Regions from separate parts of the Sphingomonas sp. GW821-FHT09B04 genome, predicted to be linked through region 3. Evidence: predicted binding sites of a transcription regulator. Region 3 holds the regulator's gene; each other region holds the start of a gene.
What was found. The regulator LexA, encoded in region 3, represses DNA repair genes until DNA is damaged. The targets are predictions, from matches to a motif close to GTTCCNCNCTTGTTCT.
Positions count from the first base shown of each region.

Region 1: a site for LexA is predicted at 3,902-3,917, ahead of uvrA (excinuclease ABC subunit UvrA). Genes of this name have one in related genera too.
Region 2: a site for LexA is predicted at 4,537-4,552, ahead of recA (recombinase RecA). Genes of this name have one in related genera too.
Region 4: a site for LexA is predicted at 2,581-2,596, ahead of AC07NK_RS13755 (ATP-dependent helicase). Genes of this name have one in related genera too.

Region 1 is NZ_JBWKPO010000005.1:321,947-329,892, forward strand. Features, by position in the region: gene AC07NK_RS17250 (RHS repeat-associated core domain-containing protein) at 1-3,361, opposite strand, end outside; gene AC07NK_RS17255 (hypothetical protein) at 3,479-3,703, opposite strand; gene uvrA (excinuclease ABC subunit UvrA) at 3,926-6,907, shown strand; gene AC07NK_RS17265 (GNAT family N-acetyltransferase) at 6,913-7,946, shown strand, end outside.
Region 2 is NZ_JBWKPO010000004.1:222,421-230,366, forward strand. Features, by position in the region: gene AC07NK_RS13985 (response regulator) at 1-613, shown strand, start outside; gene AC07NK_RS13990 (response regulator) at 655-1,005, shown strand; gene AC07NK_RS13995 (phosphoribosyltransferase) at 1,002-1,520, opposite strand; gene AC07NK_RS14000 (adenosine deaminase) at 1,520-2,536, opposite strand; gene AC07NK_RS14005 (class I SAM-dependent methyltransferase) at 2,577-3,272, opposite strand; gene AC07NK_RS14010 (Rrf2 family transcriptional regulator) at 3,262-3,726, opposite strand; gene AC07NK_RS14015 (DNA-3-methyladenine glycosylase I) at 3,943-4,500, opposite strand; gene recA (recombinase RecA) at 4,643-5,719, shown strand; gene AC07NK_RS14025 (ParD-like family protein) at 5,938-6,144, shown strand; gene map (type I methionyl aminopeptidase) at 6,146-6,919, shown strand; gene AC07NK_RS14035 (glutathione S-transferase family protein) at 7,069-7,710, shown strand; gene AC07NK_RS14040 (dicarboxylate/amino acid:cation symporter) at 7,701-7,946, opposite strand, start outside.
Region 3 is NZ_JBWKPO010000003.1:355,982-363,927, reverse strand. Features, by position in the region: gene moaC (cyclic pyranopterin monophosphate synthase MoaC) at 1-430, shown strand, start outside; gene AC07NK_RS11260 (PilZ domain-containing protein) at 511-1,461, shown strand; gene AC07NK_RS11255 (molybdopterin molybdotransferase MoeA) at 1,495-2,679, shown strand; gene lexA (transcriptional repressor LexA) at 2,750-3,421, shown strand; gene AC07NK_RS11245 (GFA family protein) at 3,583-3,990, shown strand; gene AC07NK_RS11240 (PhzF family phenazine biosynthesis protein) at 4,043-5,041, opposite strand; gene AC07NK_RS11235 (ArsR/SmtB family transcription factor) at 4,991-5,290, shown strand; gene AC07NK_RS11230 (VOC family protein) at 5,301-5,714, shown strand; gene AC07NK_RS11225 (ComEC/Rec2 family competence protein) at 5,739-7,889, opposite strand; gene gltX (glutamate--tRNA ligase) at 7,918-7,946, shown strand, end outside.
Region 4 is NZ_JBWKPO010000004.1:169,754-177,699, reverse strand. Features, by position in the region: gene AC07NK_RS13770 (MFS transporter) at 1-1,078, opposite strand, end outside; gene AC07NK_RS13765 (hypothetical protein) at 1,114-1,326, opposite strand; gene AC07NK_RS13760 (aspartyl protease family protein) at 1,359-2,498, opposite strand; gene AC07NK_RS13755 (ATP-dependent helicase) at 2,600-4,936, shown strand; gene AC07NK_RS13750 (hypothetical protein) at 4,954-6,273, shown strand; gene AC07NK_RS13745 (SpoIIAA family protein) at 6,306-6,695, shown strand; gene AC07NK_RS13740 (hypothetical protein) at 6,760-7,188, shown strand; gene AC07NK_RS13735 (GFA family protein) at 7,210-7,620, opposite strand; gene tpiA (triose-phosphate isomerase) at 7,617-7,946, opposite strand, start outside.

The DNA.
Region 1 (7,946 bases), on a different contig from region 3:
CCGCGGCCGGGATGCCAAAATCGTCATAGCTGTTGAGCGCGATCACTGTGCCCGCAGTGTCGGTCACACTGAGGATGCTGCCGCGTTCGTCGGCCATCAGGAAGCGGCGGCTGCCGCTGCCGATTGTACTGCCTTCATACCACACGATCGGATTGTCGGTGCCGGGGCCGTGGACATACCGGCGCAGCACATTGCCCGATGCGTCATATTCGGCGAGCAGCTCGCTGCCATCATACTGGAACCGCGTCGTGCCGGTTCCTGCGGTTTCGTAGAGGCGGCCGAGCGGATCATAGCTCAACGTCAAACCCGGGGCGGTCTTGAGCTGGTTCTCGGTCGAGTAGGTATAGCTGCTCGTGCCCGAGCTGGTCATGTTGCCGTTTGCGTCATAGCCGAAGCTTGTGCCTCCCGCAGTCGTCACGCGATTCAGCCCATCGATGCCATAGCTGCGGTCGACATTGTAATGACCCTGCCAAGCATAGAGATCGTTGCTGCGCGTTACACTCGCGATCTGGCCGGCGGGGTTGTAGGTGAAGCCCCGCGTCAGGTCGTGCGTGCTGCCCGGCAAATTGTTGGTCAGCGTCGCGAGTTGCGATGCGGGGTTGTAGGCGAAGCTCTGCACACTTCCGTCGCCCAGCGTCACGCTGGCCCGGCGACCGGCGCTGTCATAGCCATAGCTGGCGAGCACGCCTGCACCCGATGTCGCGCCATTCTCGCGGATCGCGGTGACGTTCCCCGTAACGTCATAGTCGTAATTGATCGTCAGTGCGCCACCCGGATAGCTCGTCGTCGCGCGCCGTCCTGCGGCGTCATAGCTATAACCGATGGTCCCATGCGGCCCGGTCTGGCTGATCAACTGGCCTAGCGCATTGTGCGTGAAGCCCAGCGTCTGGCTGCCCTTGGTCGTCGTCGTCGGACGTCCCAGCAGGTCGTGGTTGTAGGTGGTCGTTTCATAGACCCCCGCGCCCGACGACCAGAGCCGCTTCATCGTGAGGCGGTTGAGATTGTCATAGTCGCTGATGATGGTGTGCCCGTCGCGCCGGCCGATATGGATCGCATTGTCTGCCAGGAAATAGGTGATCGTGGTGCGGTCGGTGGTCGAACTGACACCCGGCGTCGACGGATGGGGATAATAGGTCGCGATCTGCCGGTCATGGCCGTCATAGGCGTTGTCGGTCCGATTGTTCTTCCCGTCGGTCAGTGACGCGACCCTGCCATTGGCGGTATAGGTGGTGGTCACCTCGTCCGCCGCGTCGGCGGTGCCGACGGCGGTTTCGACCTTCACGATCCTGTCGTCCGCATCATAGCTGCTGCGCGCGATGCGATCCGGGCCGGCGCCGCCGGTCGTGCCGAGCGTGCACGCGTCCGCAGGAAGCGATCCCCAGGCCGCCGGGTTCATACGTTGCGCCGTGCATCGCAGGCGGTTGCTGCTGTCGTAGCTCAGCTGGGTGACGCTCACGTCGCCGGCAGTTCCCGACACGGTTTCGCGGATCTTGGCGTTGGTGGTTGCATCATAACTGCTGGTGACGGTCGTGAGCGCGGCAAATGCTGCCCAATCGCCGTCGCTCTGACTGGCGACGGTTCCGGTCTGCTGGGTCGCGATCTGGCCCTTGGCGTTGCGGGTGGTACGCAGCGCGATATGCGTGCGCGGGCCTGCGCCATCGGGATCGGGGCCGATCGCCCCGACCTGCTGTCGTCCGGCGTTGTAGCGGAAGCGCGTCGTGTCGCTCGTGCCGCTCAGCGGTCCGTCGACGCTTGAGACGTTCCCGATCGTGTCATAACCATAGGCCGTTGTGCTGCTGACGCTGCCGTTCCCGGTGGCGGTCGTGACCGATGCCGTCATGCTCTTGCCATTATAGGCCATGGTCGTGATGATCTCATCCGCAGTGCCGACACATGACGCCCCCGTCTGGCAGTTCGAGACGCCGGCTAGCTCATAGACGCCGGCGATCAGCGTATAGCTATAACGCGTCTGCGGGCGTACGCCGCCGCTGGTCGCCGCCGGCGCGGTGACGGTCAGAACGCCGCCATGGGTTGCGTCATAGGTGATGTCCGTCACCTGGCCGCGCGCATCCGTGACTGAGTTGGGTTTGTTGCACTTCACCCGGATGGTGCAGGTCGTGTCGAAGCTGGCCGAGGTGACGATGTCCGCCAGGCCCGATCCGGGCTTGGCTACCTTGCGCGACTGGGTGACGTTGCCGCGCGCGTCGTAGGTGCTCTCCTCGTAATTTCCTTCCGGGTGGGTGACGCGGGTCAGTCGCTTGTTGGCGTCATACTGATAGAGCGTCGTGCGGCCAGTTGCGCTGGTGTGCTCCTTGAGCAGTTTGTTGGCGATGTCGAACTTGAAGGTTTCGGTGCCGGCGGGGGTGGTCCGCAACGTAGTCTGGATGCCGGCGATGTCCGCATAGGCGTAGTTTGTGACGACGTTGTTGTTGCGGAGTGCAGAGATTTTGCCGTCGGGCGTGAAACCGGTGACTGCGAAGTAGAAGGCGGAGTCACCGACCCACAGGCGACCGGACGTCGTGGTTATTTCCTGTACGCCATCGGGGCGGGTAAAGGTTCGCTGGCTCAGCGCGTCGGTCGTGATGGTGAGGGTGGGCCATTCATAACCCGAGGGCATCGCGCAACTGTTGGCGGATGATGCGCATCCCACGATCGAATTGTCGAAGGCGGTTACCTTCTTGGGCTGCCGCCATGTCTCCAGGTCGGCGAGCGTGGCACTGGAATCGTTGGTGTATTCGGGCTTGATCATCCAGCCGGTGCCGGTTTGCATCGATTGCAGGCGGCGAACGGCGGCGTAGCCGGCGAGATGGGTTCCGGGGCCCCAGCCGAGAATGATCGGTTTCACCACCTTCGCATAGGTGAAGGACTTGGTCCGGCCGTTGGTCTCAATGATCTGGGTCAGCGCACCCATGTCCAGCCCATCAGGGCCCGGCCCGCTCGCCGCCAAATTCATCGCCCCGTCAAAGATGTACGTCTTTCCGTTTTTATCGATGAACGTAAGTGTCGCACCGTCCCGGGTTAACGAATTTCCATTGGCCTCTACTTCGGATATCACCATTGTCGTGGTGTTCAGGGAGAATTTTGTGCTCCTTCCGCCGATGATAACCGAGTAAATTGTGCTCGACTCTGAGAAATAGATTTGCGCCGCTTCATCGTCGACGAACGACGATCCGTCGATCTTCGCGGTGTAGGATATCCCGCCTTCGTCACCTGGGCCGGCGGACACTGTTGCGATACTCTGCTCCAGCCGTCCGCTGATCAGATCGACGCCATTCTCGTCCATGGTCTTACGCACAGGCGGCGCCGCGGGGGGCGCATAGGCCGTCGATTGCGCGTGCGCGACACTTGGCAGCAGCGCCATGACCGGAACCAATGTGCCAAGTGCCGTGCTCGCAAGCCATCGACGCGAAACGCGTGCGCGTTCAACCTTCATGATATCCCCCGGTAATGAATGAACTCGTCCTGATGCGCGGGAGCGCTAGGGCGGTGGATTGGGCGAATTGATCGTCGTCACGCGGGTGCGATTGTCGGCCTTGTCGTGCACATAGTCGGTCGTGACGTTATTGTTCACGGTCCCGGTCCGCACGGTCCTGACCAGCCGCCCTTTGGCGTCGTAGCTATAGGTGACGGTTTCGGATGCGTGCGCGACGGCGGCGCTCGCCAGAAGAATAATCGACGTGCCGGCAACCACGAGCTTCTTCATCGCGTCCCCCGTTTTCCCCGATTCTGTTCGGGTGTAACTAAAGTTTCGTTATATTGGTCTTTTCCGTCAAGGTACTTATTGGATACCAAATAAATACCTGATGCTTGAGTAACCCGCGGGCGGATTTTGCATCAGCGGGTGAGGGGAGGGGTCGCATCGTGGACTTGCCCTCCCTATCTCCCCCCTAGCTTCCCTTAAAGAACAAAGCTAGAACCACGCCCCATGAGTCTTACCCATATCTCCGTCCGCGGCGCGCGCGAGCACAACCTCAAGGGCGTGGACATCGACATCCCGCGCGACACGCTCACGGTCATCACCGGCCTGTCGGGTTCGGGCAAATCCTCGCTCGCCTTCGACACCATCTATGCCGAGGGTCAGCGCCGCTATGTCGAGTCGCTCAGCGCCTATGCGCGCCAGTTCCTCGAGATGATGCAGAAGCCCAATGTCGAGCACATTGAAGGCCTCAGCCCTGCCATCTCGATCGAGCAGAAGACCACCTCGCGCAACCCGCGCTCGACCGTCGCGACCGTCACCGAGATCTACGATTATATGCGCCTGCTGTGGGCGCGCGTCGGCATCCCATATTCGCCTGCGACCGGCCTCCCCATTGCCGCGCAGACCGTCAGCCAGATGGTCGACCGCGTCCTCGCGCTGCCCGAGGGCACGCGCATGCTCCTCCTCGCCCCCGTCGTGCGCGGGCGCAAGGGCGAGTACCGCAAGGAACTGCTCGAGTGGCAGAAGGCCGGCTTCCAGCGCGTCCGCATCGACGGTGAGACCTATCTGATCGAGGACGCCCCCGCGCTCGACAAGAAGTACAAGCACGACATCGAAGTGGTGGTCGACCGCCTCGTCGTCGGCGGCGACATCGCCACCCGCCTCGCCGAAAGCTTCGAGACCGCGCTCAAGCTCGCCGATGGCCTCGCCTATATCGACCTCGTCGACACCACCGTCGACGCCCTCACCGGCAACCGCGTCCAGGAAGCCCCGCAGAAGTTCGTCGCCGAGACGCCAATCGCCTCTACAAACGTCACCGGCGGCGCGATGAAGGGCACCGGCATCCCCGACAACCGCATCGTCTTCTCCGAGAAGTTCGCCTGCCCGGTCAGCGGCTTCACCATCGCCGAGATCGAACCGCGCCTCTTCTCGTTCAACGCCCCGCAGGGCGCATGCCCGGCGTGCGACGGCCTCGGCGAGCGGCTGGTGTTCGACGAGGACCTCGTCGTCCCCAACCACGATCTCACGATCAAGAAGGGTGCCGTCGCCCCCTGGGCCAAGTCCAACCCGCCATCGCCCTATTACATGCAGGTCCTCGGCAGCCTCGCGCGCGAGTTCGGCTTCAGCCTCGACACCCCGTGGAAGGACCTGCCGGGCGAGGTCCAGCTGATCATCCTCCACGGCACCGGCGGCAAGCCCGTCACGCTCACCTTCGTCGACGGCAAGAAGTCCTACGACGTGAAGAAGCCGTTCGAGGGCGTCATCGGCAATCTCAACCGCCGCATGCTCCAGACCGAGAGCGCGTGGATGCGCGAGGAGCTGGCGAAGTACCAGGCGAGCCACGCGTGCGAGACCTGTGAGGGCGCGCGCCTCAAGCCCGAGGCGCTGGCGGTCAAGATCGCCGGCCGCGACATCTCCAGCGTCACCCGCCTGTCGGTCACCGACGCGCTGCCCTTCTTCGCCAATCTGCCGCAGGACCTCACCGGCCAGCAGCAGGAGATCGCCAAGGCCATCCTCAAGGAGATCGACGAGCGGCTCGGCTTCCTCAACAATGTCGGCCTCGACTATCTCAACTTGAACCGCACCAGCGGCACTCTCTCGGGCGGCGAGAGCCAGCGCATCCGCCTCGCGAGCCAAATAGGTTCGGGATTGTCCGGCGTATTGTACGTATTGGATGAGCCGAGCATCGGCCTGCACCAGCGCGACAACGACATGCTGCTCGCCACGCTCCGCCGCCTGCGCGATCTCGGCAACACCGTCCTCGTCGTCGAGCATGACGAGGACGCGATCCGCACCGCCGACTATGTCATCGACATGGGCCCCGGCGCGGGCGTCCATGGCGGCCAGATCGTCGCGCATGGCAGCTTCGAGCAGGTCCTCGCCTGCACCGACAGCATCACCGCCGACTATCTCGCCGGCCGCCGCGCCGTCCCGCTGCCCACCAAGCGCCGCAAGGGCACCGGCAAGAAGCTCACCGTCCACAACGCCACCGCCAACAACTTGACCGGCGTCACCGCGAGCATCCCGCTCGGCACCTTCACCTGCATCACCGGCGTGTCCGGCTCGGGCAAGTCGAGCTTCACCATCGACACGCTCTACGCCGCCGCCGCGCGTCAGCTCAACGGCGCGCGCCTGCTGGCGGGCAAGCATGACAAGGTCACCGGGCTCGAGCATCTCGACAAGGTGATCGACATCGATCAGTCGCCGATCGGCCGCACCCCGCGCTCCAACCCGGCGACCTATACCGGCGCCTTCACCAACATCCGCGACTGGTTCGCCGGGCTGCCCGAGGCGCAGGCGCGCGGCTACAAGCCCGGCCGCTTCAGCTTCAACGTCAAGGGCGGCCGGTGCGAGGCGTGCACCGGCGACGGCCTGCTCAAGATCGAGATGCACTTCCTCCCCGACGTCTACGTCACCTGCGACGTCTGCCACGGCCAGCGCTACAACCGCGAGACGCTGGAGGTGAAGTTCAAGGGGATGAGCATCGCCGACGTGCTCGACATGACGGTCGAGGATGCGGTCGAATTCTTCAAGGCCGTCCCCCCGATCCGCGACAAGATGGCGATGCTGGCGGAGGTCGGCCTGGGCTATGTCAAGGTCGGCCAGCAGGCGACGACCCTGTCGGGCGGCGAGGCGCAGCGCGTCAAGCTCGCCAAGGAGTTGGCCCGGAGAGCCACCGGCCAGACCCTCTACATCCTCGACGAGCCCACCACCGGCCTCCATTTCGAGGACGTCCGCAAGCTCCTCGAAGTCCTCCACGCGCTGGTCGAGCAGGGCAATACGGTCGTGGTGATCGAGCATAATCTCGACGTCATCAAGACGGCGGACTGGATCCTCGACCTCGGCCCCGAAGGCGGCGTCAAGGGCGGCGAGATCGTCGCCGAGGGCACGCCCGAGACCGTGGTGAAGGCGCCGCGCAGCTATACGGGGAAGTATCTTGCGCCGTTGTTGGAGCGGGGCAGGGTGGGAGAGAGTGTGGCGGCGGAGTGAAGCTGTTGAACGACATTGTCCTCCTTTCTTCAAAGATGGACGTGACGGCGTTCATCCCAAAAGTCGTCGAGGCCGCTGATGGTGAGCGAAACTCATTCGGCTTCTTGCCAGCGAGAGCTTATGAAGACTTTGCGTTGCAGCAACGGCTTATCGTCGCTTGCGACAATAAATCCAATAAGCTGGCAGGGTACGTTGTTTTCGGTGGTACTCCACCTCAGGCCAGAATCTTCCAAACCTATGTTTCACCTGACTACCGGCGAAGCGGGGTTGGGCGAGCTCTAGTCGAAGAAGTTGTGAAGCGCTCAGAGGAAATTTCTTTCTTGAGCATTCGTGTCGAAGTGGCTTCTGATCTCGAAGATGCCAATGAATTTTACAAGAATCAAGGATTTAGACTGGTACGTGAGAAGGCGGGTGGGAGTACTCGTAACCGCGTAATTTATACGCGCGTGAGGGAGCTTGATACGCCAAGTTTGCTCGATTTCGCGACATATGGTGTCGTCGACGGCCCCGCGATCAGCTTGGTCCTTTCTACAGCTGCGGAACAGCCTTTCTACCTGATCGACTTGAACGTCCTCTTCGACCTCACCAAACGGCGTAGCAATGCGCTGGGGGCTGGTCGTGTTCTAGCGGCAGCCGTAGGAAATTCGGTAGCTTTGGCTGTCTCTAGCGAACTGGTATCGGAGTTAGAGCGTAATACCTCTGCAGAAAAACCTGATCCGATCCTGGAAATCGCTAGAGCTTGGCCTCGCTTGAGGTCGCCCGCGCCTGCTGTGTTGGCGACATACGTTGACACCTTAGGACCGCTCATTTTTCCAAATCGGTGGGCGAATGGAGCGCTAACGATCCAAGATCGATCCGATATCGCCCATCTTGCGACGGCGATTGAGGAAGGTGCTGACGGGTTCATCACTTCTGAAAAGGCAATTTTGGTCTGTGCGGAGTGGTTTCGTACCAAGCATAAGCTGGACATCATATCTCCGAATGTATTCGGTAAGCGGCATACTGCCACGGCGCGTAAATCAACGGCATATCAAGTAAG
Region 2 (7,946 bases), on a different contig from region 3:
TACGGGCATTTCCGCAGACGCACTGGCGCATATCTGGGAGCCCTTCTTCACCACCAAGGAAGTGGGGAAGGGGACCGGCCTTGGGCTGTCGACCGTCTACGGCATCATCAAACAGTCGGGCGGGTTCATTTTCGCCGAAAGTCCCAAGGGCCAGGGCGCGGTCTTCACCATCTATCTCCCCGTCGACGCCGTGGGGGATGCTGCGACCAAGGCGCCGGTTGCCAAGCCCGTGCAGGGCGATTTGTGGGGCACCGGTACCGTGCTGGTGGTCGAGGATGAAGCGATGGTGCGTGCGGTTGCCGAGCGTGCGCTGGCGCGGCAGGGCTATACCGTGCTGACCGCCGAGAATGGCGAGGCCGCGCTCGAGTTGCTCGAGACGAGCGCAAAGCCCGACCTGCTGATCTCCGACGTCGTGATGCCGACGATGGACGGTCCGACGATGGTCCGCCATGCGCGCAAACGCTATCCCGACCTCAAGATCATCTTCATGTCGGGCTATGCCGAAGAGCAGCTGCGCAAGTCGATCGATCTCGACAATGTCGCCTTTCTGCCCAAACCCTTTTCGGTCCAGCAACTTGCGGAAGCCGCACGCGCCGCGCTGACCGCGAAATAAGTGTTTGGTGGCAATCAATTTTCTCAGCTAGATCGCAAACAATGACCGTACATGGCCGTATCCTTATCGTCGAAGACGAGCCGCTGATCGCGATGATGCTCGAGGATTTCCTCGATATCCTCGGCAGGCAGGTCGCCGGCGTTGCCGACAGCGTATCGACCGCGCTGCCGCTGGTGGCGGCGGGCGGGATCGATGCGGCGATCGTCGACGTGAACCTCAGTGGTGGTGAGAAATGCTGGCCGGTTGCCGATGCGCTCGCGGCGGCGGGGATTCCGTTCATGGTCTCGACGGGCGGTGGCGATGATATGATCGCCGACGGCCACAAGCATCGCCCGATCCTCGCCAAGCCCTTTACGATGGACGCGATCGAGCAGGCGCTGGCCAAGCTTTAGGCAATCCGGCCGGGCATTTCCTCTGCGTCGGCGGCGATCGAAGCGGCCGGTGCGACGGCTTCCCACGGAAACACGAACCAGTCCTTGGTCACGCTGCGGTCGATCGCGCGAGCGGCATATTCGACGCGCTGGCTCGACGTCGCATTGTCGAGCAACGTCGCGAAGCGGATCGCGCCCGGCATCGCTCCCGCGTCGGCAAGCTTGGCGCGCAGCTTTGCGATCGTCGCGCCGCTGTCGTTGATGTCATCAAGGAACAACAGCTTCTCGCCCTCACGCGTCCGTTCGGCCAGCCGCTCGAGCGGTGCGTCGGCGAAGTCATGCACCCGCGAACTGTGATCGACCGACAGCATCGGCATGCCAGTGGCGTGGCTGAGGTAGACCGCCGGCGCGAGGCCGCCGCGGCCGATGCCGATGATGAAATCGGGCCGCCAGTCGCGATCGGCGTGAATCGCCGCGGCGATGGCGAGGACATCGGCGACGAACTGCTCGTGCGAGATCGGCGTGAAGACCGGCATCAGTTCGCCGCCACGAATGCGTCGAGCCGGGCGAGATGTGCCGCCTTGGCATCGTCATCGAGGAATGATCCGGTGAAGCTGTTGCGCGCCAGTGCTGCAAGTTCCGCCTTGCCGAGGCCACGTGCCGCGGCGACCGCGCGATAATTGTCGGCGACATAACCCCCGAAATAGGCGGGATCGTCCGAGTTGATCGTCGCGCGCAACCCTTCAGCCAGCATCCGGTCGATCGGGTGATTGGCCAGATCGTCGACCACGCATAATTTATGGTTGGAGAGCGGGCAGACGGTGAGCGTCATCCCCTCATCCGCCAGCCGCGCGACCAGCGCTGGATCCTCAAGGCTGCGGTTGCCATGGTCGAGCCTGTCGATCTGCAGCAGGTCCAGCGCTTGCCAGATATAGTCGGGCGGGCCTTCCTCGCCGGCATGGGCGACGCGCTTGAGGCCAAGGTCGCCCGCGGCGGCAAAAACGCGGGCGAACTTCTCCGGCGGATGTCCGACTTCGGACGAATCGAGCCCGACTCCTTCAATCCGGTCGAGCCAGGGATCGGCGGCCTTCAGCGTCGCGAACGCTGCCTCCTCATCCAGATGGCGCAGGAAGCACAGGATCAGTTTGGAACTGAGGCCATGCCGACCCTCCGCGTCACGCATCGCCGCAAACAACCCGTCGGCAACGACCTGAAACGGGATACCGCGATCGGTGTGCGTCTGCGGATCGAAGAAGATCTCGGTATGGACCACACCGTCTGCCGCGGCTCGGGCAAAATATGCGTCCGCGAGGTCGTAGAAATCCTGTTCGGTGCGTAGCACGTCCGCCCCGGCATAATAGATGTCCAGAAAGTCCTGCAGGCGGTTGAAGCTGTATGCCGCGCGCACCGCCTCGACGCTGTCGAACGGGATGGCGACCTTGTTCCGCTTCGCCAGCGCGAACATCAGCTCGGGCTCGAGGCTGCCCTCGATATGCAGATGCAGCTCGGCCTTGGGCAAGGCGGCGATGAAAGCGGAGAGATCATGGCTCATGGCTGCGCAGGATCGCGCGAACGGACGGGCAGGGCAAGCGTCAGGCGTACCCCACCCAGCCGCGCCAGGTGAAAGCGGCGTAGAAGAGCGTCACGTCGTCGAACCCTGCAGCGCGCAGCACCGCCTCATCCTGTTCGGGGGAGAGCATATTGACCGCCTTGCTGACCGCATCGCGCGCGCCATAGGCTTGTTCGGGAACCGCACCCGAGGCGATGGCGAAGGCGGCATAGCGATCGAGCCAGCGCTCCCGCGTTTCATCCTGCGGATAGCTGCCATGCGCGGCGACGAAGGGCGCGCCGGCCTTTAACCGTTCGCGGATCGCTGCGGCGGTGCGGGTGCGCTCCTCCACGCCGAGGAAGTGGAGCGTGAGCAGGCACACCGCGCCGTCGAACGGGCCGGGCGGGGCGTCATCGATATAGCCCTCGATCAGGTTCGCGCGGTGCGCATTCGGGCCGAGCATGCGCGCGGCGAGATCGAGCATCGCGCCCGCGGGGTCTACTCCGGTGAACCGCCAACCGGGATAGGCGGCGGCCAATGCCGTGAGTTCCAGCCCGCCGCCTGCGCCCAGTACGAGGATATGGGCATCGTCCGGCACATGCTCGGCGAGCAGAATGCCGGTCATGCGGTGAAGGTCCGAGAAACCCGGCACATAGCGCGGCGGGTTCTCGGCATAGTTGGCGACCGCTTGCGGGTCGGCGAACTTGTCGAGGAATTGCTGTTCGCCACTAGCGGCCATGGGGAGGAACCTTCTCGCAAGGGGTAGCGCGCGCGGCGAAGCGGGCACGGAAATCGGTGTCGAGATCGGCGAGCGTCACGCCGCGCAGCCGCTCGAGCAGCAGCGCCTCGGCGGCGTCGAACGTCTCGTCCAGCGCAGCGTTGACCGCCTGTTCGACCAGACATTGCGGCGCCTGCGACCGATTGCCGATCGCGAGCAGGGCAGGGCGCCCCAACGCTTCATAGACGTCGTGAAGGGTCAGTTCGTCGAGACGGCGGATGAGCGTCCAGCCACCACCATGCCCCTTTTCCGATCGCACATGGCCGCGCTCACGCAACCCGGCGAGGGTGCGGCGAATCACCGCGGGGTTGGTATCCATCGCCTTGGCGAGGGTCTCGGAGGGCACCGGCCCCTTGCTCTCGGCAAGGTGTAACAGGAGGTGGAGAACCCCCGAAAGGCGGCTGTCGCGAATCATGCAACATTAAATGTTACGTGAAATGGGTGAGGTCAAGTGCGATCGAAGCAGAGCGCATTCGGCTTCTCCCCGTTCTCTGTCACCCCGGCCTTGTGCCGGGGTCCACCGGGAAACAAGGGGTAAGCAAGAGGCTTCTCTCAGCCGGAAAGGCAAAGTGGACCCCGGCACAAGGCCGGGGTGACGGCTCTAGAGACCTAGGGGCCTTACTGGCGATCGCTACACCTGATCGCGACGAAAACAGTCGCTGGCGTGGTCGTTGACCATGCCGACCGCCTGCATCCAGGCATAGACGATCACCGGCCCTACAAATTTGAAGCCCTTCGCCTTGAGCGCTTTAGAGATCGCTTCGGAGGTTTCAGTTTTCGCGGGAACGGCCTCACCGTCGCCCTTCACGGTTGTGCCGCCGGCAAGCCCCCATGCCCAGTCGCCAAACCCCTCGCCCCGCTCGGCGAAGGCGAGATAGGCGCGGGCATTGCCGATCGTTGCCTCGATCTTGGCGCGGGCCCGAACGATCCCGGGGTCGGCCATCAGGCGTTCGACATCCGCCGGGCCGAACGCTGCGACCTTTGCGGGATCCCATCCGGCGAAGGCGGCATGAAACCCGGCGCGCTTCTTCAGGATCGTCGACCAGGACAGGCCAGCCTGGAAGCCCTCGAGCATCAGGGTTTCCCATAGCAGCCGTGAATCGCGGACGGGAACGCCCCATTCGGCGTCGTGATAGGCGGTGTCCAGCGGGTTGCTCTCCGCCCAGCGGCAGCGTGTCGGATCGGTCATTACGTTCCTCTGCAAGAATGAGAACAAAAAAAGATCGTTCTTCTCTTGTTCTGGTAGAACAAACGCTATACACAACCGACAACAATGTGATGACAGGCCTGTTGAAGGCTGGGCGTAAAGCCTCTAGCGACGGAGACTTCGGATGGCAGCTTCCCTCAAGGTGATCGACGGAAACATGGCGATTTCTTCGGATAAACAGAAGGCGCTCGACGCCGCACTCGCGCAGATCGACCGCGCGTTCGGCAAGGGCAGTGCAATGCGGCTCGGCTCGAAGGAGACGATGCAGGTCGAAGTGATCTCGACCGGTTCGCTCGGGCTCGACATCGCGCTGGGCGTCGGCGGCCTGCCGCGCGGCCGCGTGATTGAGGTTTATGGCCCCGAAAGCTCGGGCAAGACCACCTTGGCGCTGCACGTCATCGCCGAAGCGCAGCGCACGGGCGGCGTCGCTGCGTTCGTCGATGCGGAGCATGCGCTCGATCCGGTCTATGCCAAGAAGCTGGGCGTCAACATCGACGAGCTGATCGTCTCGCAGCCCGACACTGGCGAGCAGGCGCTGGAGATCGTCGATACGCTGGTGCGTTCGAATGCGATCGACGTGCTGGTGGTCGACTCGGTCGCAGCGCTGGTTCCCCGTGCGGAGATCGAGGGTGAGATGGGCGACAGCCATGTCGGCCTTCAGGCGCGCCTGATGTCGCAGTCGCTGCGCAAGCTGACCGGTTCGATCAGCCGCTCGCGCTGCATGGTGATCTTCATCAACCAGCTGCGCATGAAGATCGGCGTGATGTACGGCAACCCGGAAACCACGACCGGCGGCAACGCACTGAAATTCTACGCTTCGGTCCGCCTCGACATCCGCCGCACCGGCCAGATCAAGGACCGCGACGATATCGTCGGCAACGCGACCCGCGTGAAGGTGGTGAAGAACAAGGTCGCCCCACCGTTCAAGCAAGTCGAATTCGACATCATGTACGGTGAAGGCATCTCGAAGATCGGCGAAATCCTCGACCTCGGCGTCAAGGCGGGGCTGGTCGAAAAGGCGGGTGCCTGGTTCAGCTATGACAGCATCCGCATCGGGCAGGGGCGTGAAAACTCCAAGACCTTCCTCAAGGAGAATCCCGAGGTTTGCTCGCGGATCGAAGTCGCAATCCGTAACCGCACCGCGCAGGTCGCCGAAGAGATGATGACCGGTCCGGACGCCGAGGACGATGGCGAGGATTGATCGTACGCGCTGTGGGCAACGTTCGCTACTTTTGAGGTGAACAGCCCACGATGACAGGATTGGGCCGCGCCGTCTCGTGACGAACGGCGGCGGTCACGGGACTGGTTCCCATCGGAAGGTCCGGCGCCCCACGCGCCGGACCTTTCGGCTTTGGTGGATTGACCGACGAATATATGATTCGTATATATTTCGTATATTCATCAAGAGCCGAGGATCCTATGGGCATCGTGAAGATCGACGAGCAACTGCACGAGGAAATCCGCCGGGCCAGCGCCGTGATGTGCCGGTCCATCAATGCACAGGCGGAATTCTGGATGAAGATCGGCATGCTCGCCGAAGCCAGTCCGACGCTGTCCTTCAGCGATATCGTGAAGATGCAGCTTGCTGCGGCAGAGATTGGGGTCCCGGATGCAGTGGCAGCCTGAAATGGTAAAGACCCCCGACGAACTTGCGCTGATGCGCATTTCAGGCAAGCTGCTGGCGTCGGTGTTCGAGATGCTGGACGGGCAGCAGCTCGCCGGCATGTCGACGATGCAGGTCAACGATCTGGTCGAACGCTTCATCACGACCGACCTCGCGGCGCGCCCTGCGAGCAAGGGACAATACGGCTTCAAATATGTCCTGAACTGCTCGATCAATCACGTCGTCTGCCACGGCATTCCCGATGATGGGGCAATGATCCGCGACGGCGACATCATCAATCTCGATATCACGCTCGAGAAGAACGGCTTCATCGCGGATTCGAGCAAGACCTTTCTGGTCGGCGCCGTTTCGCCGGCGGCACGACGATTGGTGCGGGTTGCGCAAGAAGCGATGTGGAAGGGCATCGAACAGGTACGGCCGGGCGCATATCTGGGTGATATCGGCTTCGCGATCGAGCGCCATGCCAAGGGGAACGGCTATTCGGTCGTGCGCGACTATTGCGGGCACGGCATTGGCCGCGAGATGCATGAGGAACCATCAGTGCTCAACTTCGGGCGGCGAGGAACGGGCATGCAGCTCCGCGAGGGGATGGTCTTCACCATCGAACCGATGATCAATCAGGGCACCCGCAAGGTCTCGACACTGGACGACGAATGGACCGTGGTGACGAACGACGGCAAGCTTTCCGCGCAGTTCGAGCACACGGTTGCGGTCACCGGGACTGGCGTCGAGGTCCTGACGCTACGCCACGACGAGACACTGTCGCGCGGGGCATAATCCGCTGCCGCCGCGCTTTCATTCCCGCCAACCTGCAATGGGCAGCCATTGAACACGGTTAGCGATAGCCTCGTCTTTGCCTGATTTGCTGCTGGCCATCGGTGCCGGAACGACGCAGGTTCGGTGGATGTCAGCGAGGAAGCCCGCCAATGATCACCGTCCATCACCTCGAGAATTCGCGATCGCAGCGCGTCCTGTGGCTGCTTGAGGAACTGGGGCTGCACTATTCAATCCGGCGCTATGAGCGGAACAAGGCTACAATGCTTGCCCCGCCGGAGCTGCGCGCGGTGCATCCGCTCGGCAAGTCGCCGGTGATCGTCGACGACGACGCCGATGGCGGACAGGGCCGGACGGTCGCCGAGACGGGGGCGATCATCGAGTATCTGGTGGAGAAAGCCGATGGCCGGCTCGGCCCGCCAGCGCATCGCGACGCCGTGCTGCGCTACCGGCACTTCCTGCACTATGCGGAGGGTTCGTTGATGCCGCCGCTGCTGGTCAAGCTTGTGCTCGGGCGCGTGCCGCTGCTCGGCAAGACCGCGCAGAGGAAGATCCAGCCGATGATCGATGTGCACCTCGACTATGTCGAGGCGCATTTGACCGAACATGACTGGTTCGCGGGCGACGATTTCAGTGCCGCGGATGTGATGATGAGCTTTCCGCTGGAGGCGGCGCGAAGCCGGGCGGGGCTGGATGCCTCACGCCCGGCAACGATTGCGTGGCTGGCGAAGGTCCATGCGCGGCCTGCCTATCAGGCCGCGCTCGTCGCAGGCGGACCCTATGCCTATGCCTGATGCTTTGGCGGGTGCTCGCCGACCTCGCTGAAGCTCTGCACGTCCTCCAGCGGCCCGCCGCCCGTCGGGGCGTGCGGCGGTTCGACATCGGCGGGTTCGATCGGGTCGAGACGCCCGCCTTCCCACTTCGCGACGACCGCGCTCGCCACCGCATTGCCGACGACGTTGGTCGCCGAGCGGCCCATGTCGAGGAAATGGTCGATACCGAGGATCAACAGCAGGCCCGCTTCGGGGAT
Region 3 (7,946 bases):
CGATGTGGGTGCGAAGGCCGAAACGCAGCGTCAGGCGATTGCGACCGGCCGCATCACGATGTCGACACCTGCCGCCGCCGCGATCCGCAACGGGCTGGTCAAAAAGGGTGACGTCCTCTCGGTCGCGCGCGTCGCCGGGATCATGGCGGCAAAGAAGACCAGCGACCTGATCCCGCTCTGCCATCCGCTCGCGCTGACGAAGATCACCCTCGACCTGATCCCCGACGAGACCGGGGTCACCGCCACCGCGACCGTTGCGCTCACCGGTCGCACCGGGGTGGAGATGGAAGCGCTCACCGCGGTCTCGGTTGCGCTGCTCACCGTCTACGACATGGCCAAGGCGCTCGATAAGACCATGACGATCGGGGGGATCCACCTCGCCTCCAAGACCGGCGGGAAGTCGGGCGATTGGGTAAATCCGGAAGGTTAACCGACCCTCCACCCTGCTCGCTCAGACATTCTTGAGGCGCGTGGGCGCATCGTCTCCACCTGCAACAGGGTGGGGATCCAATGACACTTCCGGCACGATCGGCGATCTTCTCGCTGTCCGGCGAGATTGATGCGCCGCCGGGACCCGTCGAGGACGCCTCGCCTGCGCGGCTGCTGCTGGGCAGCGCGGGCGAGCGAAATTGTTTCGTTCACCGCCTCACCTCCGCCGGAGCAACCCTCACCGTCTCTGGCCCTGTCGCCAATGGCGACCGGGCGACGATCGAACTGCCCTTCGGTCTCGTCGCCGATGGTTCGATCGTCGGTCATGACCCCGCCGCGCTCGCTTTCCGGTTCGACGAGCCGCTCGACGTGGTCGGCGCCCTCGCCCGCTGCCTTGCCGCACTTCCCGCCGAGCGCCGCGAAATGCCGCGCATCGAGCTCCGCCAGCGGCTGTGTATCCGCCACGGCGATCAGGTCGATTTCGCCTGGACGCGCAACCTGTCGACCACGGGCATCGGTGTCGAAACGCGCGCACTTCTGACCGCGGGCGCGCAGGTCGAGCTGACTCTGGACGGCTTGCGCCCGATCCAGAGCGAAGTCCGCTGGGCAGAAAAGGGCCAGGCCGGCATCGCCTTTGGCGAAGAACTGGGCTGGCAACTGCTGATGCCCTGGTTGCGCAAGGTCGCCAGCCAGCGGCGCGGGCCGGCGGCAATGGGGGCGGTGCAGGATCAGGCGCCATCGGCACTGGGAGCGGTCAAGGACGCGCTACGGCTCGACATCGCCACCCACGTCCGGTCAGGCGTCAACTGGTGGAACGCGCAGCTCAACATCCTGAGCAGTACGCTCGCCGAGTTTGAGAGCGATACCGAATTCACGCCTTTGTCCTCGTTGTGGCTTTCGCTGCCCGGCATCGGCGGCTGGCCGATCCGCGTGATCGAGTGTCACGGCGCGCGCCACGTTGCCGAATTCCGTATCGCGCTGCGCCCGCACGAGATGGCGCGGCTGACCGAAGCGGCACGCCCGGCGCGCTAGACCCCGCCGCAACCGCGCGGTAACGCCACCGCGATGGCCGATCTGCTTCCCGTTGCCGATGCCCAACAGCGCCTGCTCGCGCTCGCCCCGGCACTCGCGGTGGAGACGGTATCGCTGAACGCCGCAGTGGGCCGCTGGACCGCGGCGCCCGTGACCGCGACCCGCACCCAGCCCGAACAGCCGCTGTCAGCGATGGACGGCTATGCGATCCGCTTCGCCGATCTGCCCGGCCCGTGGAATGTGATCGGCGAAAGCGCTGCGGGCCGCCCCTTTGCGGGCATCGTCGGCGCGTATCAGGCAGTGCGTATCTTCACCGGCGCGGCGCTGCCCGACGGCGCCGATACCGTGCTGATCCAGGAAGAGGCGCGGCGTGAGAGCGATCGCCTCCACCTCGACGGAGAAGGGCCCGGTGGCACCGGCAGTAACGTGCGCGCAGCCGGGCTGGACTTCGCTGCAGGCGAGCCGCTGATCGCGCCCGGCGAGCGCCTGACGCCCGCGCGCATCGCACTTGCCGCGGTCGCGGGCCACGCCGCGCTACCCGTTCGCCGCCCTGTCCGCGTCGCCATCGCGGCGACGGGCGATGAGCTCCGCGCGCCCGGCGCCCCTCTTGACCCCGGCCAGTTGCCCGAGAGCAACGGCGTCATGCTCGCCGCCATGCTCGCCGGGCTTCCGGTCGAGATCGAGGATCTCGGCATCCTGCCCGACCGGCTCGACGCGCTCGCCACCGCCTTCGCGCGCGTCTCCGCCGATATTCTGGTCACCACCGGCGGCGCGTCGGTGGGCGACCACGACCTCGTCCGCCCGGCGCTGCTGGCGGCTGGCGCACAAATCGATTTCTGGAAGGTCGCGGTCCGCCCCGGCAAACCAATGATGGCCGGAACCCTCGGCGATACCATCGTCCTCGGCCTCCCCGGCAATCCGGTCTCGGCCTTCGTCACTGCCCGGCTCTTCCTGCTTCCCCTGATCGCGCGGTTGTCGGGCGCCACCGACCCGCTGCCCCAAACCCGCACCGCCACGCTCGCCGAGCCGCTTCCAGCCAACGGCCCCCGCGCCGACTATCTGCGCGCCATGCACGGCCACGGCGGCGTGGTCGCTGCAGCGATCCAGGACAGCTCGATGCTCCGCACGCTCGCGCGCGCGGATTGTCTGATCGTCCGCATCCCCCATGCACCGCCTGCGAAATCGGGCGACTCGGTAGAAATCCTCACTTTCGGGTAATCGGCCGCCTTGACATCATACAAGAACAAGGCGTAAACGTTCCATGTCTGTTCCAGATGGAGAACGTCCGATGCTTACGAAGAAGCAGCATGAGCTGATCTGCTTCATCGCCGACCGCTTGAACGATACCGGCGTGTCGCCTTCGTTCGAGGAGATGAAGGACGCGCTCGATCTCAAGTCGAAATCGGGCGTCCACCGGCTGATCTCGGCGCTCGAGGAACGCGGCTTCCTGCGCCGCCTGCCCAACCGGGCGCGCGCGCTCGAGGTGCTCAAGCTGCCCGAGCGCGGCGAGCCCAAAAAGGCGACGCCTGCGAAGGGCAATGTCGTCACGCTCAACCGCCCGGCGCCGCAGCCCGCAAACGACGTGATCGAGATCCCGCTTCACGGCCGCATCGCCGCGGGCGTGCCGATCGAGGCGCTTGAAGGTTCGACGATGCTCCCCGTCCCCGCCGCCCTGCTCGGCTCGGGCGAACATTATGCGCTGGAGGTTGCCGGGGATTCGATGGTCGAGGCCGGGATCTTCGACGGCGACTATGCGCTGATCCGCCGTCAGGAGACGGCGCGTGACGGCGAGATCGTCGTTGCGCTGATCGAGGACAGCGAAGCGACGCTCAAATATTTCCGCAACGAAGGCAGCATGGTCCGGCTCGATCCGGCCAACCGCGCCTATGATGCACAGCGCTACCGCCCCGATCAGGTGCGGGTGCAGGGCAAGCTTGCCGGGCTGCTGCGGCGCTACTGAACCCAAAGGGCGGCTACGGCCGCCCTTTCCATCGATGGCCGAGTGGGATGATCGGCCCGGACGCGCCGGATGGCGGGGCCGCGTGGTATTACCGCACGGGTAATTGAGCGCACGCCTGCCTCCCTTATCCTATGCATGTCCACCGGCGACAGGAGAGAAGAATGACCACCCTCGAAGGCGGCTGCCATTGCGGCGCGATCCGCTACACGCTGACCGGCGATCCGATGCACCATGCGCTGTGCCACTGCACCGACTGCCGCCGCGCGTCGGGCGCACCGATGGTCGGCTGGGCCATGTTCCAGGAAGATGCGCTGACGGTCATGCAGGGCGAGCCGCATGAATATGCCTCCTCCGAACATGGCCGCCGCTATTTCTGCGGTAAGTGCGGCACCGGCCTGTTCTACCGCAACGCGGAGAACCTTCCTGGCATCGTCGATACGCAGGTCGCAACGCTCGACGATCCCGACGCCATCCCTGCGGGCGCACATATCCAGATTGCCGAACGCATCGGCTGGATGAAGGAAGCGCACAATCTCCCGGAGTTCGCCCGCTACCCCGGGATGGAGTAGCGCGTCGCGACTTCGCGGCAGGGACGAGAGCTCGGCCGAGAAACCGCCTCGGTCACACGCTGATTTCTCCCTCCATAACTGCCACGCACGCGCCACGCAGGGTTGCGACAATGCCTTCAGGTGAGCGACGAGCCTCGACGTGCAGCAGGCTTGGCCTGCCCATCTCGACACCCTGATGGATCAGGAAGCTGGCTTCGGCGGTATCCGGCTCGGATGACAGCAACAGGCAGGCAAGGGGCGCGTTCGCGCTCCCGGTTGCGGGATCTTCCCACGTCCCCGCCAGCGGTGCGAACATCCGGGCACGAAGGGTTCGCCCCTCCCTGCAATAGGCATGGACCGAGAATCGGCTGCCGAGATGCGAATGAGCCGCCAGCGCTGCCCTGAATGCCGCAAGATCGGGCGCGCAGCGTGCCAGCGCATCGCTGGTCAGTTCGACGATGACATAGGGGTTGCCGTTCGACGCAACGATCGGCGGATGCGTTGCGGTCACCACATCGCCGGCCTCCAACTGCAGGGTCTGCGCGACGACATCGACCGCGATTGGCTCGCCGATACTCAGCGGCTGCGGTGCCGCGATCGTGGCAGCAACGGGTGCCCCCTTGGCATTGCGTTCGATGCTGACGCGAACGATCCCGGCGGGTATCTCGAACGTCGCGTCGGTCAGGCCGGGTTGTTGACCCGCGAGGATAAAGGCAGTGCCGACCATCGGATGCCCTGCAAAATCCATCTCGGCCGTCCGGTTGAAGATCCGGATACGCGCCGTGTTCACCGGATCGGCCGGCGGCAGAACGAAGGTGGTTTCGCTCAGATTGAACTCGGCGGCCACCGCCTGCATCGTTGCGCTGTCCAGCGCGTCGCCGCCCATCACCACCGCCAGCGGATTCCCGCCAAAGCGCACGTCGGTGAAGATGTCGGCTGTGAAGAATGGCAATTTGGGCATGGCGTAACTCCGATCCACCGCCTGATTGACACGCATTTCGTTGATTGGCAAACTCCCAACATGACCGATGCAGACCTGTTCCGCGCTTTGGGTAATGATCGCCGGCTGCAAATCCTGGCCTGGCTCAAGGAGCCCACCGCGCATTTTCCGCCGCAGCGGGACGGCGATCTGATCGAAGATGGCGTGTGCGGTCAGCTCATCGCGGAGAAGCTCGGCATCAGCGCATCCACGCTCAGCGAGCATATGCGGGTGCTGCACGGATGCGGTCTGGTGACGGCGAAGCGGATCAAACAATGGACATTCTACCGCCGCAACGACGAGAAACTGCGGGTGCTCGCATCGATCGTGAACGGCATTTGATCGAGCGACGATGTTCAGCCACATAACCGTCGGCGTCAGCGATCTCGATCGCGCCGCTTCCTTCTATGATGCGGTGCTGATCCCGCTCGGACTTGCCCGTCGGCCAGTGACCCCCGACGGCGGACCGCCATCGATGTGCTGGCATGAACGCGGCGCCGGCCTGCCCCGCTTCTACACCTATCTTCCATTCGACGGACAACCGTGCGCGCCCGGCAACGGCAGCATGGTCGCCTTCCTCGCGCCCTCGATCGAAGCGGTCGAACTGGCTCATGCGCAAGCCATGCGACACGGCGGAACCGACGCGGGAGCCCCGGGGCTGCGCGAGCACTATGGGCCCGGCTATTACGGCGCCTATCTGCGCGATCCTGACGGCAACAAGATCCATGTCGTCCATCGGCCCGAGGCACCTTCACCCGGCGCTTGAAGGGGGGAACTTGCGCCGGCGCCGTTACGTCCCACCCGAACGCGCCGCCATCACCCGCTCAGCCTCGATCCACGGATGCCGCGCGCCCGCCCGCCGCACCGTCCGCACCTGCGGCTTCGTCCCCAGCGTAATCGCCACCCCGCCGGTCTTCGCCAGCATCGCGCGGTCAAGCTTCAGCCATTTCGGCGTACACCCCGGTGGCAGCCTGCGGTCCGCCACCACGATATCCGCCGATCGGCACACCGCCATCATCTCGCGCCACGGTACCAGATAGCCGCTCCGCGTCGCCGCGATCCGCCAGCGCTGCCCGGCGCGCTCGACATCGATCAGGCACAGGTCCGGGCTGCAGCGCGCATCTTGCTGGTCGGCCAGCGCGGGCAATTCGGCATCCACCCCACCATTCTCCGCCATCATGTCGCGGACATAGTCGCCCGCCCGGTCGCGCAGTATCGCCACTTCCCCGCTCGCCGTGCGCAGCGCCAGGTGGCGCCCATCGCCGGTCACCAGCAGATCGGGCATCGGCGTAGCCAGCGCCCACACCGCCCCTGCCGCCGCAGGAACCGCGCCCGCCAGCCGCGCCCGCGTCTTCCACAACGCGAACCACAGCCCGCCCGTCACCATCAGCATATAGGCGCCGCCCGGCATCCCCGGCAGCATTGCCAGAGCCCCCGGCGCGCCCGCCGCGGCATGCGCGATCCACAGCAGCAGCTGCAACGCCTTCCCCGTCAGCCACCAGAAAGGTGCTCCAAGACCGGCAATGTCGAAGAACAGCGCCGCCGCCTCCAGCGGCATGATGACGAAGGTGGTGAGCGGGATCGCGACGATGTTCGCCAGCGCGCCATAGACGCCCGATTTGTGGAAGTGGAACAGCGCGATCGGGGTCAGCGCGATCTCGACCACCAGCCCCGTCAGCAGCAGCGATCCCACGCCACGCGCGAACCGCCACCCCCAGCCCTCCTCGCGCCGCTCGAACCAGCCGCGCACGCGCTTGCTCTCGTGCAGCGCCACAATCGCGGTCACCGCGGCAAAGCTCATCTGGAAGCTCGGCCCCATCAGCGCCTCGGGCCACAGCAACAGCACGACCAGCGCGCCGAACGCCACCAGCCGCAGTGTGATCGCTTCACGACCCAGCATCATCGCCGCCAGCACCATCAGCGCGGCAATGCACGAGCGCACCGTCGGCACCTCCGCGCCGGTCAGCAATGTGTACCCCACCGCCGCGACACCCGCGGCGCCGGCCGCGACCACGGGCAATGGCAAGCGCAGTGCCAGTGCCGGGCTCAGCGCAAGCAGCCGCAGCACCAGCAGCATCGTCGCCCCCACCACCGCGGTCACATGCAGACCACTCACCGACAGCAGATGCGCCAGCCCCGAACGGCGCAACGCCTCACCATCTTCCTCTGAGATCGCGCCGCGGTCCCCGGTCACCAGCGACGCCGCGATCCCGCCGGCGCTCCCCTCGACCTGCGACTGGACATGCGCCGTCAGCCGTTCGCGCAGCCCGCTATTCGCTTCGCCTGGAGTCACGATCCCGACCGGCGCAAACCCGCGCCCGCTTGCGCCCAGCCCGTCGAACCACGCCACCCGCTCGAAATCATAGGCGCCGGGCACCGCGGGCGGCGCGGGCGGCATCAGCCGCGCACGCAGCTTCACCACCGCACCCCGGGTCAGCCCGGCGGGCACATCCTTCGCATCCAGATTGACGCGCACCAATGGCGGCAGCCCTGCTCCCGCCTCGGGCGCGATCCGCACCCGCACCATGTCGCGCGCCGGCAGCTTCTCGACTCGCTCGACCATACCCTGAAAGGCGACGATAGCGGGCCGCGCCAGCACCGGCGCCGCCACCCGCTCGGCCCGCCACCACACCAGCGCGCACCCGGCCGCCACCACCAGCCCGGCCACCGTCACGCATCGCGCCGCCCGTCCGCCGCCGCTCAGCGCAAGTCCGGCGGCTGCCACCGCGAGTCCGGCCAGCACCACCGCGCCCCAGCGGTTCGCATCGGGCAGCGCGAACCACGCTAGGATCCCTGTACCCAGCATTACCGGAATCCACAGGACGATCTGCCCGCGCTCAGCCTCCAGCCAGCGTTCGATTCGCTCAGCGAAACACCAGCCCCCCGCTATTTGAAGCAGGCGAAACCCCGTGCTAGGGGCGCTCGCGGCTGAACTGGCCATCGATCACAGTTTCTGGGAGCAAGCGCGCGTGGGCGCAACATCTGAACCCGCTACGGG
Region 4 (7,946 bases), on a different contig from region 3:
CCCGCGGCGGAAACAGATCGGTCAGCCAGGCGCTCAGCGGGCCATAGACGAACCCCATCGCGAACAGCAGCAGCGACAGGAAGATGAACACTCCGGCCAGCCCCGCGGCCATCAGCGGAGCGATCACAAACCCGCTCGCGGCGACCAGCACGCACCCGCCCGCCAGCACACGGCGCGGGTCGTATTTCGCGTCGGCCAGCCATGCGGCGAGGTAGATGCCGCCCGCCATGAACAGGATCGCCACCAGCTGCACGCTCAGGAAATCGTGCATCGAATAGCCCAGCGACTTGGTGCCCCAGCCGAGCAGAAAGGCGGTCGCGATATAATAGGTCGCAAAGCAGGCGACGGCACCGATCGTCCCGCCCACCAGCGCACCGCCGTGCCGCGTCACCACCTCGCCCAGCGGCACCTTGGGCGGCGGCGCCTCGGCCAGGCTCGCCTTGAACTCCGGCGTCTCGCCCAGCTTCAGGCGCACCCACAGCCCCACTGCGACCAGCGCTGCAGAGAGCAGGAACGGAATGCGCCAGCCCCAGTCGGCGAACTCGTCGGGCGTCATCCACAACAGCAGCAGCAAGAACAGTCCATTGGCGGCGATGAACCCCGCGGGCGCCCCCATCTGCGGCGCGCACCCGAACCGGGCGCGCCATCCCGGCGGCGCATTCTCGACTGCCAGCAACGCTGCGCCGCCCCATTCGCCGCCGAGGCCGAACCCCTGGCCGAAGCGCAACAGGCACAATAACGCCGGCGCGATCCATCCGGCGGTCGCATAGGATGGCAGGAACGCCACCAGCGTCGTCGAAATCCCCATCGTCAGCAGCGATGCGACCAATGTCGCCTTGCGCCCGATCCGGTCGCCATAGTGACCGAACACCGCTGCCCCCACCGGGCGCGCGAAGAAGGCGATCGAAAGCGTGAGAAACGACCAGAGCTGGGTCTGCGAGTCGGAACCGGTGAAGAACAGCTTCCCGAACACCAACGCCGCGGCGGTCGCGTAGATATAGAAATCGTAGAATTCGATTCCCGTACCCACAAAGCTCGCCCATAGCGCGCGGCGTTGCCGTGCCCGGTCAGCGTCCATCCATCACTCCTCCATCGTGCGGCGTCTGCGCGCCGTCACTTCTTCTCGTCGATGCACGTAGTGCGGGTCACCTGCACCACCTTACCCTTGTCATCTTTGATCTCGTTGCGGCCCGCCACGCACGGCTTCTCGTCCGGCTGGCCATCGAACCCGCCCGTGCGCCAGCCGACATACAGCGCCACCCCGGCCAGCGCCGCAATCAGCAACAGACGCCGCTTGTCGAAACGGCCTTTGATCTTGTCCCACATGTCGCTCTCCTGCCTCAAGCGTCTGCCGCGCGCTACAGGAAATCAGCCAGCACGAGCTCGACCGATCGCGTCGCGCCGTCGCGCTCGACGTTGAACGCCAGCCTTGTGCCGCTCCGCTCGCTGGTACGATCGATCAGCGTGTCGAACGGGATGCCTGACAACCGGTCGCCGGCCTTGATACCCGCCGTGTCCGCGGGGCTGCCCGGCCCGACGACGTTCACGACCGACACCTCCTTCGCGTCCTTCGCTCGCTCAAGCCACATGCCCGCCCGATTGTAGCGCATCGGCTGCGGCTTCTGGGCGTTGCGCTTCAGGAACAGCGCACGGTCCGCATTGCTCGTCGCAAGATTGAATAGCCGGATCAGCGGCAGCCCGATCAGGCCGGTATCGAACTCCTTCCAATCCGCATCCTCGCGCATCTGCACCAGCGGCCGCTGGATCGTGATACCCGCGATCTCCAGCGTCTCGGGGCGGATGAAGCGCGTCTTGCCGCCCTCCCCGCCCGGCGACCAGCGCGGCGAGTCCCACAGCCCCGCCGCCTCGGCGGTCTTGCGGTAGATGCGCATCATGCTCGGCATGCCCGTGTCCAGCCCGAACCGAAAGCTGCGGCCATTCAGCGCCGCCTTGGCGAACAGGAACCGCGTATCCTCGCTCACCCCGCGCTGGACGATCCCCTTCTCATACCGGGTCCAGCCGGTCCGGTCGGTCAGCCCGCCATCATGGACCCGCCACATGCCCGCGTCGAAATCGAGCTCGCCATCGACCACCGTCAGCACGCGCGCGGGCAGCGATGCCGCCTCGCTCGCGCCGAGATTCCGGTCCACGCCCGCAAGCGCAAGCACCGGCAGACGGACCTGCCCGCCCAGCACGACCTCCGGCGCCGCGAAGATCGAAAATTCGTCCCGCCCCGTCGCGAGATTCAGCCACCGCTTGCCGATGCGCTTGAGGCCGAGCTGCTCCGCCACCGCGTTCTTGATCAGCCCCATCTCGCCACCGGTATCGATCGCCAGCGGCAAAGGCCCCTTTCCGCCGATCGAGCCGCTCACCAGCACTCGCCTCTCGGTCAGGGTGATCGGCACATTGACCGGCTCCGCCGCAATGACCCGCCCGGGCCTGCCCGCCAGCGCGACTGTGGCCGCCCCGATGATCGCCTCTCGCCGTCCGATCCGCATCGTCCCTCCTGCAGAACTTACTCACCCGGACGCGATGATGACCCAAGACGTCCGCCAATGCCAGCTTGCCCGTGGCGCCCGCGTTCTCTACCTGTTCACCGATGTCCGTACCCGTACCTTCCCCCGACGATCCTCCCTATCTGCGCGGCCTCAACGCCCCGCAGCGCGAAGCCGTGCTCACGCTCGACGGCCCCGTCCTCGTCCTCGCCGGCGCCGGCACCGGCAAGACCGCCGCGCTCACCGCGCGCCTCGCCCATCTGCTCTGGACCCGCCGCGCCTATCCGTCGGAGATCCTCAGCGTCACCTTCACCAACAAGGCCGCGCGCGAGATGCGCGAACGGGTCCGCGGCCTCGTCGGCGACGCGGTCGAGGGGATGCCCTGGCTCGGCACCTTCCACGCGATCGGCGCCAAGATGCTGCGCCGCCATGCCGAGCTGGTCGGGCTCCAGAACAACTTCACCATCCTCGACACCGACGACCAGCTGCGCCTGATCAAGCAGCTCATCGTCGCCAACGATCTGGACGAAAAGCGCTGGCCCGCACGCCAGCTCGCCGGGCTGATCGACGGGTGGAAGAACAAGGGCCTGACCCCCAAGGACCTCGACGCCGGCGAGTCCGAGCAGTTCGCCAATGGCCGCGGTCAGTCGCTCTACGCCCAGTATCAGGACCGGCTGCGCACGCTCAACGCCTGCGACTTCGGCGACCTGCTGCTGCACATGCTGACGATCCTCAAGACCCACCGCGACGTGCTCCAGCACTATCAGCAGCGCTTCCGCTACATCATGGTCGACGAGTATCAGGACACCAACAGCGTCCAGTATCTCTGGCTTCGCCTGCTCGCGCAGGAGCGCAAGAACATCTGCTGCGTCGGCGACGACGATCAGTCGATCTATTCGTGGCGCGGCGCGCAGGTCGAGAATATCCTCAAGTTCGAGAAGGACTTCCCCGGCGCCAAGGTCATCCGCCTCGAACAGAATTACCGCTCCACCCCGCACATCCTCGCCGCCGCCTCGGGTGTCATCGCCAATAATGGCGGCCGCCTCGGCAAGGAACTGTGGACCGAGAAGGACGCGGGCGAGAAGGTCAAGGTCGTCGGCGTGTGGGACGGCCCCGAGGAAGCCCGCCGTGTCGGTGACGAGATCGAGGGCGCTCAGCGCCGCGACGGAAAGTCTCTCGACGAATTCGCCATCCTCGTCCGCGCCCAGCACCAGACGCGCGAGTTCGAGGATCGCTTCATCGCCACCGGCCTGCCCTATCGCATCGTCGGCGGCTTCCGCTTCTACGAGCGTGCCGAGATCCGCGACGCGCTCGCCTATCTCCGCATCGTCCATCAGGGCGCCGACGACCTCGCCTTCGAACGCATCGTCAACGTCCCCAAGCGCGGTCTCGGCGACAAGGCGATCGCCAAGATCCACCAGCTCGCCCGCGCCGAGGGCATTCCCCTGCTCCTCGCTGCCGCGCGCATCCTCGACACCGACGAGCTGACACCACAGGCCCGCCGCGCGCTCGGCACTTTCGTCGGCGACGTCGCCCGCTGGCGCGACATGTACTCGAGCGCCGCCCCCGAAGAAGGAGCCGTCGTCGACGCAGCGGACACCCGCATCGGCGCCCTCCCGCACACCGAGCTCGCCCAGATCATCCTCGACGAAAGCGGCTACACCGCGATGTGGCAGGCGGACCGCACCGCCGAGGCCGCCGGCCGGCTCGAGAACCTCTCCGAACTCGTCCGCGCCATGGAGGAATACGAAACCCTCGGCGCGTTCCTCGAGCACGTCTCGCTCGTCATGGACAATGACGCAAACGCCGACGAGCCCAAGGTCACGATCATGACCATCCACGCCGCCAAGGGCCTGGAATACGACACCGTGTTCCTGGTCGGATGGGAGGAAGGCATCTTCCCCAGCCAGCGCGCGCTCGACGAAGGCGGCCTCGCCTCACTGGAGGAGGAGCGCCGCCTCGCCTATGTCGCGATCACCCGCGCCCGCCGCCTCGCTACCATCCTCCACGCTGCCAACCGCCGCATCTACGGCCAGTGGACCAGCAGCATCCCCAGCCGCTTCGTCGGCGAGCTGCCCAAGGACCATGTCGAGGAGGAATCGACCATGTCCGGCGGCGCCTCGCTGTGGCGCGCCAACTGGAGCGAGCATACCGATCCCTTCGCGAATGTCGCCCGATCCGGCAGCCGCGGCCCCGGCTGGCAACGCGCCGCCGCCCCCAGCTCCACCTTCACCACCGCCCCCAAGCGCGTGGTCGAAAGCCGCGCCAGCGCCGTCAGCCTCGGCAACAAGGGCCGCGACGACCTGTCGCTGGGCATGCGCGTCTTCCACCAGAAGTTCGGCTACGGCGAAATCGTCGAAATCGAAGGCAACAAGCTGGAAATCGAGTTCGAAACGAGCGGCCGGAAGCGGGTGATGGATAGTTTTGTGTCGGTGGGATAGGCTGAACGGCTGGGTGGATGTTTGAGCTGATACTTTTGGGGGATCCGATGGAATTTTCAGAAATCGCGCGAGATATCCACGCTGTAATACTTTCCTTTCGCTACTCAATTGACCGCCCTATGCGGGCGAAGTTTCTTCGGGATGCCCAAGACCGAGACACGTATGCCGCAACTATGTTGCGGTTCGAGGAGATGCGTATAAGGTTTTCGGTTTTCAATCGCCTCCAAGCGGCATTGAAACCGTCAGAGTGGGATATTGCACGAAGCGAGCTCTTGAAGTCACTTACGTCTATTTTTGAAGACAGTAAGCTACTAGAAGCCGTCTCGGACCGACCATTCAGGCTAACCGCGATGTCAGAACGCATGCGGTCCCAAATGAATGCGGAAATCAGAGACACCTTCTCTCAGGAAGACCTCACCGTATCGACCGCGCTAAAAATCCTTCATAACCTTGTCTCTTCGTCGCAAGTATCAGCAGATCCACGCCAACAGTCGTTGAGCTTCAGCGACCTTGAGTCGATCGTTCCTCGACAGCAGGTCGCTCCGGTTCAATTTTCTGTTGCAGACGGAAAAATACAAATTCTGCGCAGGCCTCCTACTATCAATCCGGAGGACAAAAATAATGTAGAAAACGCGTTAGAGCATATTGTTGACGCAGGCAATCAACTGATCGAGGGCTTAGAAAACTCGAACTGCGATCGCCGATTAGTTGCAAGTATAAAGAAGTTGCATGAGCAAATCTCATCTAACGACAGTATTGTTAAGATTGGCCTTAGCAATATTTCGTGTAGCGTCATGTGCGCTCAATACTCCTGCGAGATGCCCGACGCACTTACCGCAATGTTCAATGGATACTCGTCAAGCGTTTCCATGTATGTATCTCAATTTCCGGAGTGGGAGCGCTTTTCTCAGAGAGCAGCGGAACTCGAGATTGACGAAGAAGACGTGCGGGAACTTAGCGGAACAGCTAAGGACCTTGTCGATGAGCTTGCTAAGTACCCCGACCTTGCCGACGCAGAGGTTCCAAAAACAATTGCGTTTATTCGATCATTCCTTGAGTTACCCGGAGCGACGTCAAAGAAAGCAGCCTTCGCCGTTCTGAGAACAATTGAGAATTTGGTTTCCGTCATCCTCAGGTATGGTTTGGAATTTGCTGGAAAAACAGCAAGCGAAACCATTGAAAGCGGCTCTAAGTTAACTTCTAAGGTCATAGTTGCCATGCTTTCGCTGGCGTTGATCGGCGCCACTGGCGTTGGGTCAGTCGCCGTACGCGCTGGCACACCGTGGGTCGAGCAAGCGGCCAGCATTGTCCAGAAGCACATCGAGAAGATCGACTAGGGCGATCCTGTCAAGCCGCCGCTGAAGAACCAATGCTAACCTTCACCCCCCTCTCCCCCCGCGCCATCGCCATCGTCGCGGAAGGCCATTTCACCGCCGCCGACGTCGCGCCCGCGCTCGCCCGGATCGAAACCCTCCTCGACACCACGCCACAGCTCGACATCCTCGCCGATGTCCGCGGCTCGCCCGCGGTCGCGCTGTCCGCGGTCGTCGAGGAGTTGAAGCACCTCCCTCTCATCATCCGCCTGATCCGCGCGATCGATCGCGTCGCCATCGTCGCGGATGCGGAGTGGGTGCGCATCGCCAGCCGGATCGAAAGCGCGCTGATCCCCGGTCTCCACTACGAGATATACGAGCGCAAGGACGAGGCCCATGCCCGCGCCTGGCTGCTGCGCGAAACCGATCAGCCGCGCCCGGCCTGACCGGAACACAGCAGGAACAAAAACAACTTTCCTACAAGCCCCGTCTATGCCCATAGACTGGTGGATGGACGACTCACGCACCCTGCTCGCCACGGACGAAGCCGAGTTGCTCGGCTTCACGCCCGTTCCCACCTCCAACCGCCATAATGGCTGGACGCCCCAGCGACAGCGCGACTTCATCACCGCACTCGCGATCACCGGCACCGTCCAGCGCGCCACCCGCGCGGTCGGGATGAGTCGTCAGTCACTCTACAAGCTGCGCGAACGCCCCGGCGCCGAAAGCTTCGTCGCGGCGTGGGATATCGCCCAGTCGCTGAGCTACGACCGCGTCTTCGCGCTGGCGATGGACCGCGCAATCAACGGCATCACCATCCCGCGCTATTACCGGGGGCGTCAGATCGGCACGATCCACCGCCCCGATCTGCGCCTCGCCATGGCGGTTCTCGCCGATCGCCCGCAGCCTCCGACAAGAGCGACGAAGTTGACAGAATGAATCGCGTTCCGCGTAATTACGTCAACTTTGCGGGGCGCCCGGTTCCTCGCTCAACGCCACCTCGACCCAGCTGAATTTGCGTTCTTCATAGACTTCGGCCCACGGTGCCGGGAACGCATCGGGATCGGCAAACGCGCCGACCGGCACCGCGACCGTATCGGGGAAATCGCGCGCGACGAAGGCCACGTCCGATCCACAGTTCGGGCAGAAATAATGGTCGGAGACCATGCCTTCGTCCCCGGCGCGCCACCAGTTCCGCGTCTCGCCGGTGATGGTCACGCGGTCGACGGGAAAGCGCGCCTGCACCGCGAACACGCTGCCTGAGCGTTTCTGGCAGTCGAGGCAATGGCAGAGCGAGATGCGGACGGGCTCGCCTTCGCAGGCGACCCGGACCGCGCCGCACTGGCAGGTCGCGGTGCGCACCGCGGTCACAGCTTTGCGGCCGCTTCGATGATCGGCACGAACTTCTCGGCGGTCAGGCTCGCTCCGCCAACCAGCGCGCCGTCGACATCGGAGCACCCCAGCAGCGCCGCGGCGTTGGCCCCGTTGACCGACCCGCCATACAGCACCCGCATCGCGCCTGCGGCCTCGGCTCCGAGCAGGTCGGAGAGCTTCGCCCGCACCGCGCCGTGCATCGCCGCCACGTCATCCTCGGTCGGCGTCCGTCCCGTCCCGATCGCCCAGACCGGCTCGTACGCGATCGACAGCCAGTCGGCCGCCGCGCCATCGGGCATCGATCCGGCGAGCTGCGCGGTGAC